Regions from separate parts of the Teredinibacter haidensis genome, predicted to be linked through region 2. Evidence: predicted binding sites of a transcription regulator. Region 2 holds the regulator's gene; the other holds the start of a gene.
What was found. Region 2 encodes PhoB, which activates phosphate uptake and scavenging genes when phosphate is short. Its sites were predicted from a motif close to TGTCATAAANNTGTAACA; they were not measured.
Positions count from the first base shown of each region.

Region 1: the regulator PhoB is predicted to act here: its motif matches at 4,024-4,041, upstream of H5715_RS18595 (UDP-2,3-diacylglucosamine diphosphatase).

Region 1 is NZ_CP060084.1:4,546,415-4,554,313, reverse strand. It holds gene H5715_RS18615 (TatD family hydrolase) at 1-125, opposite strand, end outside; gene H5715_RS18610 (methyl-accepting chemotaxis protein) at 179-1,774, opposite strand; gene H5715_RS18605 (alpha-N-arabinofuranosidase) at 2,001-3,569, shown strand; gene H5715_RS18600 (DUF2061 domain-containing protein) at 3,654-3,857, opposite strand; gene H5715_RS18595 (UDP-2,3-diacylglucosamine diphosphatase) at 4,145-4,948, shown strand; gene H5715_RS18590 (TonB-dependent receptor domain-containing protein) at 5,701-7,899, opposite strand, start outside.
Region 2 is NZ_CP060084.1:3,739,481-3,747,379, forward strand. It holds gene H5715_RS15075 (DMT family transporter) at 1-232, opposite strand, end outside; gene H5715_RS15080 (GNAT family N-acetyltransferase) at 538-1,728, opposite strand; gene phoR (phosphate regulon sensor histidine kinase PhoR) at 1,751-3,061, opposite strand; gene phoB (phosphate regulon transcriptional regulator PhoB) at 3,080-3,787, opposite strand; gene ubiA (4-hydroxybenzoate octaprenyltransferase) at 4,017-4,895, opposite strand; gene H5715_RS15100 (HU family DNA-binding protein) at 4,958-5,260, shown strand; gene H5715_RS15105 (dicarboxylate/amino acid:cation symporter) at 5,284-6,567, shown strand; gene H5715_RS15110 (DUF502 domain-containing protein) at 6,738-7,403, shown strand; gene H5715_RS15115 (sugar efflux transporter) at 7,412-7,899, opposite strand, start outside.

The DNA.
Region 1 (7,899 bases), 810 kb from region 2:
TGTCGCGGCTCAACCCCTGGAATAACGATATTTTTTACACCCAGCAATAAGCATTTCTCCCATAGAGCATCACGCTGAGGTGTAAAAGCGTCGAAATCAAAATGGCAGTGACTGTCAATTAGCATGGAGTTCCTTTGCACAGAAAAAAACGCGGTAACACATGTTGCATGCAGAAGAACTAAACACGCAACTCTCGAACAACGTTGTTTAATTGATTCACTTCGTCATTAATAGTTTGTGAAAAGCCCTTTACAATGGAAGCTACTCGCGAGGTTTCGCTGGTGGCATCAGAAATAGAGGTCACCTTGTTATCGATTTCATGAGCTACGTGTGATTGCTCTTGCGCAGCCGTAGCAATTAACGTTGTCATCTGCTGAATATTACCAACGGCCTCAACAATTTTCTGCAATTCTGTATTTGCGCCATCCATTTCTCTAGCGCCTTTCTGCACCGCACTGGTACTGGACTCGACAACACTTACAGCTTTTGTGGTTTGATTCTGTAAGCGTTCAATGATCTTCTGAATTTCCTCGGTAGAGCTTTGCGTTTTTTGCGCAAGGGTTCTCACCTCATCAGCGACAACGGCAAAGCCCCGGCCCTGTTCACCTGCACGCGCGGCTTCAATCGCAGCGTTGAGCGCGAGCAAGTTAGTTTGTTCTGCGATGCCGGTAATCACCGTTAACACCTTGCCAATTTCCTGGCTGTCGAGATCCAACTGCTGCATAACACTCACGGCGCTTTCAAGATTATCAGACATTAAAACAATACTGTTGGAAGATTTCTTCATGATCTTGTAGCCGCTAGCCGCATCCTGATTCGCCTGATCCGCACTGGAAGCAGCCTCTGCCGCGTGATTTGCCACCTCATTTACAGTGGCAGACATTTCGTTCATCGCCGTAGCCACCTGCTCCAGCTCACGATGTTGATTAGCAACATGGTTCTCTGAATCTCGCGCCGCCGCACTAAGAGAGGAGGTTTGGCCCGAAATATTATGCGAAAGCGCCTGCACACCACTTACGACTTTACCCACTTGATCGATCATACAATTATAGGCTTGAAACATATCGCCCACTTCATTCTGGCTAGACTCTTCCTCAATTTTGCTGGAAAAATCGCCGCCGGCAACACCTAGCAGGCGCTCTCGAAGCAGCCGCACTTGATTCATTAACCAATAAAGACCGAGAAATTTTGCCAGCAGTGCAATCAAAATAATCAACATAGCTGCCACCATCGCCACAAACTGCTGATTTTTCATATTCTTGGTAGATTCAGCCGTCATGAGCCCAACGGCAATATTCATTTCTTTTAAAACAGCCGAACTTTGGTTTTTAATCTGTTCCAAATCCGGTCGCTGCTGCGAATTGATGTAACGGGTCACGGACTGCTGGTAACCATTCCAAACACCTTCAACTTTTTTTAACTGAGACTCAATCGCCTTCGTCGCAGGCGGTTGAATATCAGCATTGCGGTTACCTGCCAACAAATCCCTATGGGAGTTTTCAAATAAACCAATCGTGCTGCGAACAGCTTCCATCTGCTCGGCGCCGTTCACAACCAAAAAGGCTTCTTTTGCCAGGCGCTGGCTTAGCATTCGCTGCCTGCCAGCGATATCGACCGTATTCGCGCTCACCGACATGCTAATGTAGAGCGATAGTGAAGAAACAGATGCCAAAAGAACAATTAGCATAAAAGACACCGTAAACTGACCATCAATCGTTTTGATTCCCAGAGAGCGTACGATTCCATTTAACAGGTAGCCAAGCTGATAGCGCATCAAAGAACCTCAAATAATCATTCATTCTGAGTTAGTAGGGGCCGGAAGCTGTGTTGGAGCTCTCCCGCAAACCGTTTGTGTGTCCAGCGTCGCAACACATACGCCAATTTATTGTTGAACCTTGGGATTGTTAGTATAGGCACAGACGAAAGCTTTCGCCCCCTCCCGCATTCACGGCTTTCATACGTTATAATTCATGTTATTTTAATAACTACAGGTTGCCCTAATGAACGTAAGACCCTCTCTTTTTTCCCTCCTTGTATATGTTGGCTTTGTACTGTTTACAAGCGCTGCCATCGCAGAGACAACCATTACCGTCGAGGTTCACAGTGACCAGCCCGGCGCCACCATTCATCGCAATATCTATGGCCAGTTTATGGAGCATTTGGGCCGTGGCATTTATGAGGGCGTTTGGGTCGGAGAAGATTCAAAAATCCCCAATAAAAATGGCTACCGCAAAGATGTGGTTAAAGCCTTAAAAGCCCTTGAGGTTCCCCTGCTGAGGTGGCCGGGCGGCTGCTTTGCCGACGAATACCACTGGCGTGACGGTGTTGGCCCACGGGACCAACGACCGGTCACCATCAACACCACTTGGGGCGGTGTTTCAGACGACAACGCCTTCGGCACACACGAGTTTTTTGAACTGGCAGAAATGTTGGATGCAGAAGTGTATATCAACGGCAACCTCGGCACCGGCACCCCACGTGAGATGGCCGCCTGGCTCGAATATATGACCGCTGAAGGCGAATCCACCCTCGCCAACCTACGTCGAGCCAACGGCCGCGACAAACCCTGGAAGGTTGACTACTTCGCCATTGGCAACGAAGCCTGGGGCTGTGGCGGCACCATGACGCCCGACTACTACGCCAACCTATACAAACACTATGCTACCTTTGCCAAAACACCCGAAAATAATCGCCCGATAATGATCGCCAGTGGCGGCCACACAGAACAGACCGAATGGACCCAAACATTACTGGAGCAGGTGCCAAATACCTGGAGCCTGCGCATGAACGCCATTAGCCACCATTATTACACCCTGCCGACCGGCGACTGGGACAAGCACGGCCGCGCGCTAGCCTTTGGTGAGAACGAGTGGTTCTCCACCCTGAAAAACACCCTGCGTATCGAAGAATTTATCAAAGCCAATATCGCTATTATGGACAAGCTGGATCCGGAGAAAAAAGTGGGCTTCTACGTCGATGAGTGGGGCACTTGGTACGATGTAGAGCCCGGCGACAACCCAGGTTTCCTCTATCAGCAAAACACGATTCGAGATGCGGTGCTAACAGGCATGAACCTGAACATCTTCCATCAGTATGCTGAACGGGTACAGATGACCAACATAGCCCAAATGGTAAATGTGCTGCAGGCAATGATTCTTACGGATAAGGAAAAGATGCTGCTCACACCCACCTACCACGTATTCAAAATGTATATTCCGTTTCAGGATGCCACCGCCTACCCAGTTTCCATTTCCGGTGACAAGGGCTACCGCTTTGGGGAAGAAAGCATTCCAGGCATCAGCGCATCTGCAGCCAAGAGCAAAGATGGCAAGCTGTGGCTGGCGTTAGTAAACACTCACCCCTCAGAAGCAAAATCGGTTTCCATTGCCACCGCAGGCAAGCTGAGAACAGCCAAAGGTCAGTTATTAACCTCTGCCGCCATGGATGCCCATAACACCTTCGATTCACCCGAATCTGTGCAACCTAAAGAATACAAAGCCAAGGCTAAAGACGGTAGCTTGATACTTGATTTACCCGCAAAATCCGTTGTTGTGGTTGAGTTGAAATAAGCTTTACAGGGTTTCGTCTTGCTAAATACCACCCGACGCTCTTGTGTCAATTGGTACTTAGCAAGACGAACCCACATACCACCATCACACTGAAAGCGGTACACCCCGCCAATCTTCCCCGCGCTTAATTTTCTCCCAAACCTTCTCGTGAAAAAAGTAACCCACACTATTAACTGCGGGCTCCACCAGCGCGATAATGCCGCCCACAGCCCAATCGCCCGTGAGCGCCCATGCAACCGAAAACGCGATAACGAAGTGCATGGCCGTAAAAGTAAGTGACTTAATCATTTGCTCGATCTCCTGCTGTGTCCAAACATGCTAACAATAATACTTCTCATTTGCATCCGCCGATAGTTAATCAGGAGAATGACCGTAATAGGTTCTGACTATTAAATCGTGTCGGGCCCCTTGAGCACAATAAATAGAAAAAATGCCCCGGCGCAACTAATGCGCTTTTCATTAAATTGAAATCCAACCGTCAACAAAAGGTCTTGTTTTAACCAAAGCTTCATATGGCTGTTAACAAAACGTCACCGACCTTTACGAAACTGGCGCAAATAACTCGGGAGATCGCTATGACCGTTGCCAACCATATCAATGCTCGAACTGTTTGGATTTCAGATGTCCATTTGGGATTTAAAGATTGTAAAGCCGATTACCTCTACAAATTTTTGTGCTCGCTCAATTGTGACACGCTGTATTTGGTTGGCGATATTGTTGACTTATGGTCATTAAAAAAGCGCCTCTTTTGGCCGCAAGAGCACTACCATATTTTATTGAAGCTGTATGAACTGGCCGACAAAGGCACACGCGTTATTTATATACCCGGAAATCACGACGACCCCATGCGTCGCTTCGATGGGCAAAAATTTGGCCCTATCGAAATACTTCACGAACACGAATACGAAACCGTGGCAGGTAAAAAATTCTGGATACTTCACGGCGATGCTATGGACGCCTATATGAAATACGATTGGCTGACAAAAGTAACGGGCGATATTGCCTACACCTTTCTGCTTTTCTTGAATCGCTGGGGCAACCGCTTTCGTCGACTATGCGGCATGCAATATTTTTCCCTCGCCGGCCAGATTAAAGAAAATGTACACGGCGCACGCGCCGCGATTCAACGCTATAAAAAACAGTGTATAGACGAAGCCCGCAAGAAAGGCTACGACGGCGTTATCTGCGGGCATATTCACAGCTCCGATTTAGACACCAGCAACGGTTTTACCTACGCCAACACCGGCGACTGGATTGAAAGCTGTACAGCGCTCACCGAAGACTACTCCGGCAAAATGCGCTTACTCCATTTTGTAGACAAAGTAGAGTGGAGAGAACCTGCGCAGAAACCCGAAGCGGCTGATTTAAATGCGGCTTAACCGCTCGCGGCTGAGTGAGCTGCTGGATTCTGACGCGCTTCACTGACAGAAACCTATCCTGCTTACGGCCTTCGTTTCACGGTTCCAGTAGCGTCCCACTGCGTACGCTCAAGAGGGCGGCTAGACCGCCGCTCCCCTGCCAAACCGGCTTTGCCCCTTCGCCGCACACCTATTTAAGCTCAACGTGCGATCTACTTATTCTGGTAGACACCGCTCTTAAGCATCCACATGCCTGCCGCCCATCACTGGACATAAAAAACCCGGCCTTTTTAGGGGCCGGGAAAAGTATGCCTGAAGAATCGATCTTCGATTCTAATGTAACAACCAACAATGAATCCTTTCCGTTCGTCCTAAACATTGAAGAGACTCTTCCATTCCCTTCGTTCTACCATCCATGCCAGATAAGGGATACCTGCGAACTGTATCACTATCGTTATTGTTTGTTTTTGATTATTGAAACTCCGTTTTTTTATAGCCGTTATTGTATTGTGTGATTTTGAAAAACATATGACAAGCTGAAATAATTTAAAACAGATAAATCATTCAGAACTCACAATAATTAGGTGAACTTATCGATAATAAAATTAACGATAGATACTCCGCAACGGCCAGAGAAGACAACATTGTACCCAATGACACTGGCCCTCAACTCCCAACACTTTTCATATAAAAATCCACAATCAAAAAGCACAAAATGAAACGGCGATCAAATGATCGCCGCACTTGAAGTGCTTCTTTTAATGTTTTTCACACTAGAACTTCAGCTTGGCTTTTAACGACAAACCCAATCCCGGCTTAGTCTCAATAACATCCACACCCCTTTCACTGCCGTCAGTTTCAGTAAATGTTCGCTGTATAACCAAACTTTCATCAAGCAAATTTTCCGCTTCAAATTTCAGAGTAAAATAATCAGTCGGATAGAACGAATAGGTGAAATTTAGCGAATTGAACGGCTGTTCAAAAGTATCGGGCGAACCATTACGACCCGCAAAGAATAGTCGCTCACCAAACACGTTGTACGCTAACGTCGCTGAGTGCATGCCATCATCGGCATCGAAACCAATGAGGAAGTTAGCCGAATAATCGGAAGCGCCTTGCAAGCCACGAACATCGTTAGTAGGAGAATCAGCCTCGTCGCCAACAATAAGTTCATGTTCCAGCAAGGTCACATTACCCTGCGTAAAAAATGGGCTTAGCACATCCGTAATATGAGACAGCAAGAAATAGTATTCAAACTCTAGACCAGAAACTTCAGCACTTTCACCGTTTAATACTTCTGCTGCAACATTCTCATCTGTTGCGGCGGACTCAAACAGTTCAATAGGATCAGTAATATCTTTATAGAAAAGACTTACGGTTAAGTTATCGCCAGAGCTGAAATACCACTCCGCTCGCAGGTCGAGATTATCCAACATGGAAGGACGCACATTTGGATTACCATTTACAGACACATCCGTAATTGGATCCAAGAAACTAGAGTTCGCAATATCACGAAGATCCGGGCGTACTGTCGTTTCCGCGTAACTCAAACGAAGCTGAAAGTCTTCAGCCCAGAAGTTCTGAGCCATAAATGTAAATGCTGCAGAGCCAAAATAGTCCGATTCAACGTAGGTTGCTTCGTCAAAAAATTCCGCCACAGGGTTGGGGTCACCCTCCACCCAACCAGCTAGGCTGTCGAACGCTTGCGACAAACCGGATATGGGACTAGCGTCAAACTCATTAGGGTTCCACCCTAGGTTTACTTGCTGATAGTCCTCCCAACGAATACCGCCAGCAAAACGCCAAGCATCATTCCAAGTAATGTCCAGTTTACTATAGGCAGCATTCACTTTATTTGCCGCTAGATAGCTACTGCTTGCATCCTGCACACTAATTTCAAATCCGTAATCGGGGTTTACAACATTTGCATCACTATACAGCTCGCCTAAAGGCCCTATAAAAACTTCCGAATCTTGTGCCGTTGCCCCTAAGTTAAAACGCAACTGTTCAAAGTAGCGTGTTTTTTTCCAACTCTCACTACCACCGATTAACTCAATGCGGAAATCACCCGTTTCGATAGGGAATTTCATTTCCCAGCCTGAGCTCTCCAAGTAATCGTTCAAGTCAGAAAACCGGTATTGGGCAGAACTTCTATCCTGGGAACCTACCCGGCTCTCTAGCACTGCACCACCGTTATTCGGATCAGTCTCGGTAAATGAAATTACACGTAAGCTACTCGGAATATCGGTTGTCGCTTCGCTATCGGAGTAATACCAATCCAGCGAAAGCCCCTCAAGGAAATTCAAAACGCTCAGGTCAAGAACTTCCAGCGTTTCATAGCCGAGTTCGTGTTGACCATGAATTTGATTAATAACAGCTTCCCTCTGCTCAAATTCATACTCGGTATAGCGACGGCCGTTGCCACTGGAGTATTGGTCATTGGCATTATGGAAGTTATCGTACTGAACTTGATCATCGGTATTTCGAATAAATAAATTCGTGGCATCAATACGGTTCTCACTGTTGAGCACCATCCCCAAGCTCAGGTTCCCCGTTATATCAACAGAGAAAGTACTACGCTCAATAAAACCCCGCAACTCTTCTGGATCGCTAAAGCTGCGCTCGTAAATGGTTTCATTACGCCATTTGCTACCGTACGAACCACCGGCTAAAAATCCAAGCTCAATACCATTGTCAAATGCCCACACATTACCGATGTTCAAATCGATACCGACATCTGGCTCGCCGGAATCTTTTTTCACTGAAACATCTCGATAGAGCTCAGAGGCTAAACTTCGATTAATAGCTTCTGCGTCATCCAAAGATAGCTCACCTGAAGACAGGGATTGTATATTGGAAGGATCAAAATTCCCTCGATACTGAGCCAGTCCCGATCGCAAAGCAGCGCTCAGCTCACGTGTTCCGTCGTCCTCGCCCAAGCTGTCATCATCACCGCCAGCGTAAGTCAGGAA
Region 2 (7,899 bases):
AAAACAAAAAACGAGCATTACCGGTAAAGGTCGTAATGGAAATTTGTTTCGCCCAGTCCGGATTCAACACCAGCAGAAGACTTAAATAGCAAAAAACAAATGGCAATCCATACCAGTAGCGAACGAAGGTAGTCGCCATTGCGCTAACACTCCCCGACAGGGATTTTTGTCCGGCGGTGCGCACCGCCTGCATGATCGCGGCCAGCAGGGTAAAACTTATCCAAAGAGGCACGGGCTCTCTCCTCGTTTAAAATTATTGTCCTCGACCATCTTCGTCGCGTAGATTCTGAAAAATGAAGCCGGCGTTTACAACTGGAATCGATACAAGTATCACTGGGCGATGCAGGGAGGAAGGGACGACTTTTTACAGCCGCTGTCGAAATACTACGTTAAGCGCTTTTGACGTTTTATACTAATCAATATCGGCTTCAGGGCTTAGGCCTAACCTCCTAAATGTCTTCTCGGCTTACCAACCAAATAGGCGTTCAATAACGATTGTTCACCAATAGCCAACACACTTAGTATCATCAATAACTTTTAGTTGTTGAGTAATACACTGTCGTCTATCGTCTTTTCGCCCTCTTTAAATGGCAATAGGGTTCTCGCCTCTTGGCAGTATTGCTGATTGTGCTGTTTTTCCTCGGCAACAAAACCTTTAACCGCTTCGAAAAACTGGGGGTGCTTTATAAAGTGAAAGGAACAGGTTTTGATGGGGGTAAAACCCCGTTGGATTTTGTGCTCTCCCTGAGCACCGGGATCAAACCTCTTTAAGCCCTGGTCAATTGCATACTCAATACCTTGGTAGTAGCAGGTTTCGAAATGCACTCCATCCATTTCTGTTTTTGCCCCCCAGTAACGGCCGTATAGCGTGGTGCTGTCCTTAAAATACAACGCCGCCGCTACCATGGGATTTTCAAGTGAACTTTCGTGGGCGCTGCATAGCAAAACCTGATCGGGCAATTGGGCAGCCATTTCCTGAAAAAACTGTTCACTTAAATATCCACTGTGACCACTGCGTTTTAAATAGGTATTCTGATATAGCTGGTAGAATAACTGCCAGTCCTGCTCAGGGAGCATTTTCGCCAAGCGCATTTGGTGAACAATATTCTGCTCGCCGACCTTTTGCCGTTCCCGCTTGATATTTTTCCGTTTACGGGAGCTGAAGCTCGCCAGAAACTCATCGAAATTTTTATAGCCATCATTAAACCAGTGAAACTGACAACCCTGTCGCTCGACAGTATTACCTGCGTCGAATAGAGCACGGTTTTCTGATGACGGAAACAAACAGTGAAAGCCAGAACCACCGATCTCACCTAAGCGTTTTTGTATCGCCGCTTCCATTATTTCCATACAGGAATTTTTGTCCTGTGACGTTAAGCCCGCGGAAAAACCCACGCGCGGCCCCGTCGCCGGAGTGAACGGAATCGCACACAGTAATTTGGGATAATAATTCAAGCCCGCTCGATGGTACGCGTCGGCCCAACCCCAATCGAAAACATATTCGCCATAGGAATGCTCTTTTTGATACAGAGGCATCGCTGCAAGCAGGGTGTTATGTTCTTCCAGTATAAGATGGCAAGGCAGCCAACCGGTTTTTACCGTGGTGCAGCCAGAGTCTTCCAATACCGAGAGGAAGGCGTGGGAAATAAAGGGGTAGTCGGTAGACCATAGGGCCGACCACTGTTCTTCGCTTAATTCAGAAATAGATGTTAGAAATCTGGCCTGCATAACCTTCCTCCTGCAGCCAGTATCAGGCCTCTACAACGCTATCGATAAAGCGTTTTAACGGGAAATGACAGGCAAAGGTACTGCCCTTCTTCAGCTTGCTTTTAATTCGCAGATCGGCATCATGACGCAGTAGAATATGCTTAACAATGGACAAGCCCAGCCCAGTACCGCCCGCTTCCCGCGAGCGACCGCTATCAACACGATAAAAGCGCTCGGTTAAGCGCGGCAGATGCCGTGCATCGATGCCATCGCCGCAGTCTTTCACTTTCACCACCAGTTCAAGCGGATTGAGATCCACTAGTATAGAAATTTTACGTCCGCCCGGAGTGTAATTTACAGCGTTATATACCAGGTTGGCAAAGGCGCTGCGCAGCTCTCCTTCAATACCCATTAACTGAACATTGGGAGCACAATCGATGCGAAATATATGTGCTCGCTCGCCGCTGATGACTTTGGCATCAGCGACAATTTGTTCTAGTAGCGGCAGAATCTTGACGGGTTCCTGACCCTGCTCACGATCATCTGTTTCCAGACGCGAAAGCATAAGGAGGTCGGTAATAAGGAGCGTCATTCGCTTGGTTTGATCCTGCATTTGGTCGAAAGCACGCAACCAGCTGGATGGCATCTCACGCGAATCGGAGAGCGTTTCCAGATAGCCACTGAGCACCGTTAATGGCGTTCGCAACTCGTGAGATACGTTGGCGACAAAATCTTTACGCATGCACTCCAAGTTAGTGACACGGGTGACATCACGGACAATGATCAAACGATCGCCATCGCCAAAGCGGTGAATATGAAATTGCAGAAATTGGCCTTCATGACGGCTGGAAGTCAGCTCCAGCGGTTCGTCATAAACATTGCTTTCGTAGTAGGCTATAAAACGGGGGTGACGCACATAGTTGGTAAGTTTACGGCCAATATCCTGGGGTTCGAAATCCAACTGGCGCTCGGCCGCTTTGTTCCACCATTCAATATTGTCGCGTTTGTCGACAATAATCACACTGTCGGTGAGCGCTGCCGTCATCTCCTGAATACGGAAAACAACCTCCTTCAAGCGCTGTTTTTCCTTTTCGTTGCGCTTGAGAATTAGCTCGATATCTTCGGCAACTTCGCCCCATATTCCAGGGAGGGTGTTCTCCCGCTGGCCTTGCAAACGGGTATCGCTTACCCAGGTTTCCAGCCGGCGTATCTGGCACATCATCCAACCCAGATAGCACAGCGTTCCCAGCAGCAAACAGGGCCACACGGCGTCCATAAGGATACCCACGGCAAACGCAACGCACAAATACACCAAAAGCCACCGAAGTTCGGTGGCTATACCTTTACGAAACATGAAAAGTCAGGTTTCCCGTTATTCTGTGGTAGCCAGGAATTTGTTGGAAAAACGATAGCCTGCGCCGCGAACAGTTTGTACTAGGCGGTCGTGATCTTCGGTCTTCAACGCTTTCCGCAAGCGGCGGATATGGACATCCACGGTACGTTCTTCCACGTACACATTGCCGCCCCATACGTAGTCTAGCAATTGATTGCGCGAGTATACCCTTTCCTGGTGCGTAAGAAAAAACTCCAGTAGGCGATATTCGGTTGGCCCCAGTTGCACGGGGCTGTTGCTAATGGTGACGCGGTGGCTAGTGGGGTCGAGGCAAAGGCCTTCGACACTGATAGGATCACCACTCGAAAGAGAATCGCTGCGGCGCATGACCGCACGCAAACGCGCAACCAGTTCACGTGGAGAAAACGGCTTGGTGATGTAGTCATCCGCGCCAAGCTCCAGGCCTTGAATCTTATTATCCTCTTCACCTTTGGCGGTAAGCATAATGATGGGGATTTCGCGGGTGGTCTCTTCGCTTTTCAAACGGCGAGCCAGCTCGATACCACTAATGCCGGGCATCATCCAATCCAGCAGAATCAAATCGGGGCGGGTATCTACAATGATTCGGTGCGCTTCCTGGGCATCGCCAGCTTCCTGCACCGAGTACTCGGCCATTTCCAGTGCCACACGCAACATATCGCGAATAGCACGCTCGTCGTCAACAACCAGTATTTTCTTCTCAACCATGAAGGTTTCACCTTGCTTAAAAAGCATCTCAATCAATACAAGCTTGCCGAGCCCTGGCAGATAACCTGTTTAGCCCCGGATAGGTGGCGAAACTAAGGAGAATCGCCAGTGCGAATTAAATAAAGGTTTTATTACGCTTTTATGACATCCACTGTAATCATGGCAAATGAGTGTGATTAATTTACTCGATCTCGAATAACTGGACAAAAAACGCCAAAAACAGCCTGAGCTAGAGCAGCGCATAGTCCAGAACAATACCGATAAAAACGACTATTCCAACCCAATTGTTGTTGAGAAAGGCCTGAAAACAGGCTTCCCGCTCGCGCTTGCGAATCAAATACTGCTGATACACCATAAAACCACCGGCCACCAGTACTGAAAGATCGTAGATCCAGCCCAATTGGAACTTCTGCCCGGTCATCCCCAGGGAGATCACCACCATAAACTGTAGGCAGGCGGTAATGACACGATCCTGATCGCCAAAGAGAATGGCCGTGGACTTTACGCCAATTTTTAAATCATCTTCCCGATCAACCATGGCATAAAAGGTATCGTAGGCCACGGTCCAAAGTACCACCGCCGTGTAGAGCACCCAAATATCAGTGCTTAGCTCCCCAGTCTGCGCCGCAAAGGCCATGGGCACCGCCCAGGCAAACGCTGCTCCCAGCACTACTTGTGGTAGGTGGGTGTAGCGCTTCATGTATGGGTAGCAAAACGCCAATATAAGCCCGGCAAAGGAAAGGTAGATCGTAAGCCGGTTGGTAAACAACACCAGTACAAAAGCGCAGAAACTTAGGCCAACAAAGAGGCCCGCAGCCTCGGCTGGCGTAACCTCTCCGAGTACCAGCGGCCGCTTTCTAGTACGCTCCACGTGGCCGTCAACACGGCGATCAGCATAGTCGTTAATGACGCAGCCCGCCGAGCGCATCAACACAACACCCACTATAAATATCAGTAATACCTCTACTCGCGGAACACCCTCTGCCGCCAGCCACAGCGCCCAAAGCGTTGGCCACAACACAAGATAAATGCCAATGGGCCGGTTGAGGCGCATCAGACGCGTATAACTTTTGAATTTATTAACAGCTTGCGGCACAGTGTCGGTCATCATTACAAGGGAATCCCGTCCCCAGGCTCCAGAGTGTTTTTCAGAAAGCCGATATTCTACCCGTGTTTACAGGAGAAACCACCATGCGCAAATCCGAACTGGTTGCGGCGGTAGTCGAATCTACCGGACTTAGCCCGCTTCAGGCAGACGATGTCGTCGCTTCGATGCTCGAGCAGATCACCAATACTTTAGCGCGAGGGGAGGGTATTCAGCTAATAGGGTTTGGCTCCTTCCTGGTAAAAGAACGTGCGGCGCGCAACGGGAAAAATCCAAAAACAGGCCAACCCATACACATCCCGGCAAAAAAACAGGTACAGTTTAAAGCGGGCAGCAAACTGCGTTCGCAGCTTTTCACTGGCGAATAACTAAAACAACACGCGGAGACACCATGCTTAAACTACCCCTGCACTGGCAAATTCTAATCGCTATTGTCGCCGCGATAATATGCGGCTTGATTGTTAATTCTTTAAACCAAAATGAGATTGCCGCAGGCGCCCATGTCCAGAACGGCATGCAGTTTGTGGGCAAACTGTTTTTAAACGGCTTAAAGATGATTATTGTTCCACTGATTCTGTCATCCATTATCAGCGGCGTCGCAACGCTGGGGCAAGGGAGTGATTTAGGTCGCCTGGGGGGCAAAACACTGGGTTTTTATATGGCCTCCAGCCTGATGGCCATCCTGACCGGCTTACTAGTTGTCAACCTGCTAACGCCGGGAATTATCAACGGTGAGCCCGCCAAAGATCTTTTGAATTTAGGCAATAGCGAAGAACTTAGTTCCACGCTGGAAAAAATTGAAGGTCGTGGCACCGGTGATATTGCTGCGGTATTTCACCGTATGCTGCCAGCCAATATCGTGAAGGCCGCCGCCGAAGGCCAAATGCTGGGCTTAATTTGTTTCGGCCTCCTGTTCGGCTTTTTTATGACCCGTATCGAAAGCCAGTACAAGGAAACCCTGCTGAACGTATGGCAGGGGATATTCGATACCATGATGGGGATCACCCTGTTTATTATGAAGTTCACCCCCATTGGCGTTTTTGGCCTGGTGGGCAATACCGTTGCCTCTACCGGGCTCGCCTCATTTAAACCGCTGATGATATTTTTTATTACCGTCCTTCTGGCCCTGGCGGCTCACACATTCATTACCATGCCGCTTATGCTGAAGTACATTGCCCGGGTGAACCCTTGGGGGCAACTCCGCGGTATGGCTCCAGCACTGCTAACCGCTTTTTCAACGGCTTCCTCGTCCGGCACCCTGCCCGTCAGTATGGAATGTATGGAAAAAAATATAGGAGCTTCAAATCGCACAACCTCATTTGTGCTGCCGCTGGGCGCCACTATTAATATGGATGGCACCGCCCTCTATGAGTGCGTCGCGGCCATGTTTATTGCACAAGCTTACGGGCTGGATCTCACCTTCGCCACGCAATTCACCATTGTGATCATTGCTCTGCTCACCTCCATTGGAGTCGCCGGCATCCCCGCAGCCAGCCTCGTGGCAATCGCCGTTATTCTGGCCGCAGTCGGTCTCCCCGCAGAAGGTATTGGCCTACTGCTGGTAACAGACCGGATACTCGATATGTTGCGTACAGCGGTTAATATTTTTAGCGATAGCTGCTGCGCCACCTTTGTGGCACGAACAGAGGGAGAGGAGACTCATATAGCCCGCTAGCTTATTTATCGCTTGCTGCGAAAAACAACGGTTGAGTAGCGTGCGTTTGGGTTGATAACCGAACGCACAGCTCTACCTTGTATAGATTCAGGTAATAGCCGAGAGCGTAGCATTTCTATCTTCTTTCCCTGTATGCTTTCAACACCCCAACGCGATAATAGAAGGACACGATGGAGCAGCCCCCAACAGATGTCAGACCCGGCCTATTAAGCAATTTAGGAAAAACATTTTTTGCAGGGCTTCTCGCGGCCCTGCCGCTGGCCCTTACTCTTGTCGTGATTGTATGGTTTGGCGAAATGGTACACCGTTATCTTGGCCCCGACAGTTTTGTCGGCGGAGTACTCGGATCCATTGGGCTTAACTTCGTTACCACGGAAATAACCGCCTACGCCATTGGTTTGGGCAGCGTGGTTCTAGTTGTATACCTATTGGGCGTGGCCGTCGAAGCTGGCTTAAAAAATCATTTTCGCGCGCTTACCTCAGGACTGATCAACCGCGTTCCACTTGTGCGCTCTATTTACCAAACACTATCCAAATTAATGGCCATTTTCGACAAGCAAGACAACGCCGAATTTAAAAGTATGTCTGCCGTAATGTGTTTTTTTGGTGGCGACCGTAAGGGTACGGCTGTACTCGCTCTGTTAACCAACCCTCATCCAATATGTTTTCAAAACCAATTTTACTATTCTATTATTATCCCCACGGCTCCGGTACCTTTTGGCGGGGCAATATTGTATGTGCCAGTAGACTGGGTCGAAAAAGTCGGTTTTGGTTTTGACGGGCTAGTCAATATTTATATGTCGATGGGTGTTACTTCGCCGGACTATTTTAAATAGTCGCATTTTTATTTTCGGTGATTAACAAAAATAAACAGGATTAAAGCAAGCGCACAAATAGAAACATTAACGGCAAATATTTCGCGATACCCGTATAACTCGGCAAACAACGCGAAGAAGATACTGCCAATAACATTGCCCAAGTTCATGCAATTTAAATACAGTGTAGATGCCGTCCCCGTTCGCCCTGGCAGTTCATCCTGAAACCAGCTCATACCCAAACCGGCGACAAATCCTATAAAAACTGCATTAAATATTTGCAGAGAAAACAGTTGCCACAAATCCGTTGCGTGCCACACACCCAAATTCAACACGATGGCGGAAACCGCGCCAACACGAATTAATGGCATTAACGGATAGCGCCCACCTAACCAACCGGCAAAAATCATAAAAGGGATTTCCAGCCCCGCAGCGGTTCCAAAAATCCATCCCGCTTTGCTGCTGCTTACGGCTAAACCTTCCTCTAAAAAAAGAGGCAGCGTTACCAGATAGCATT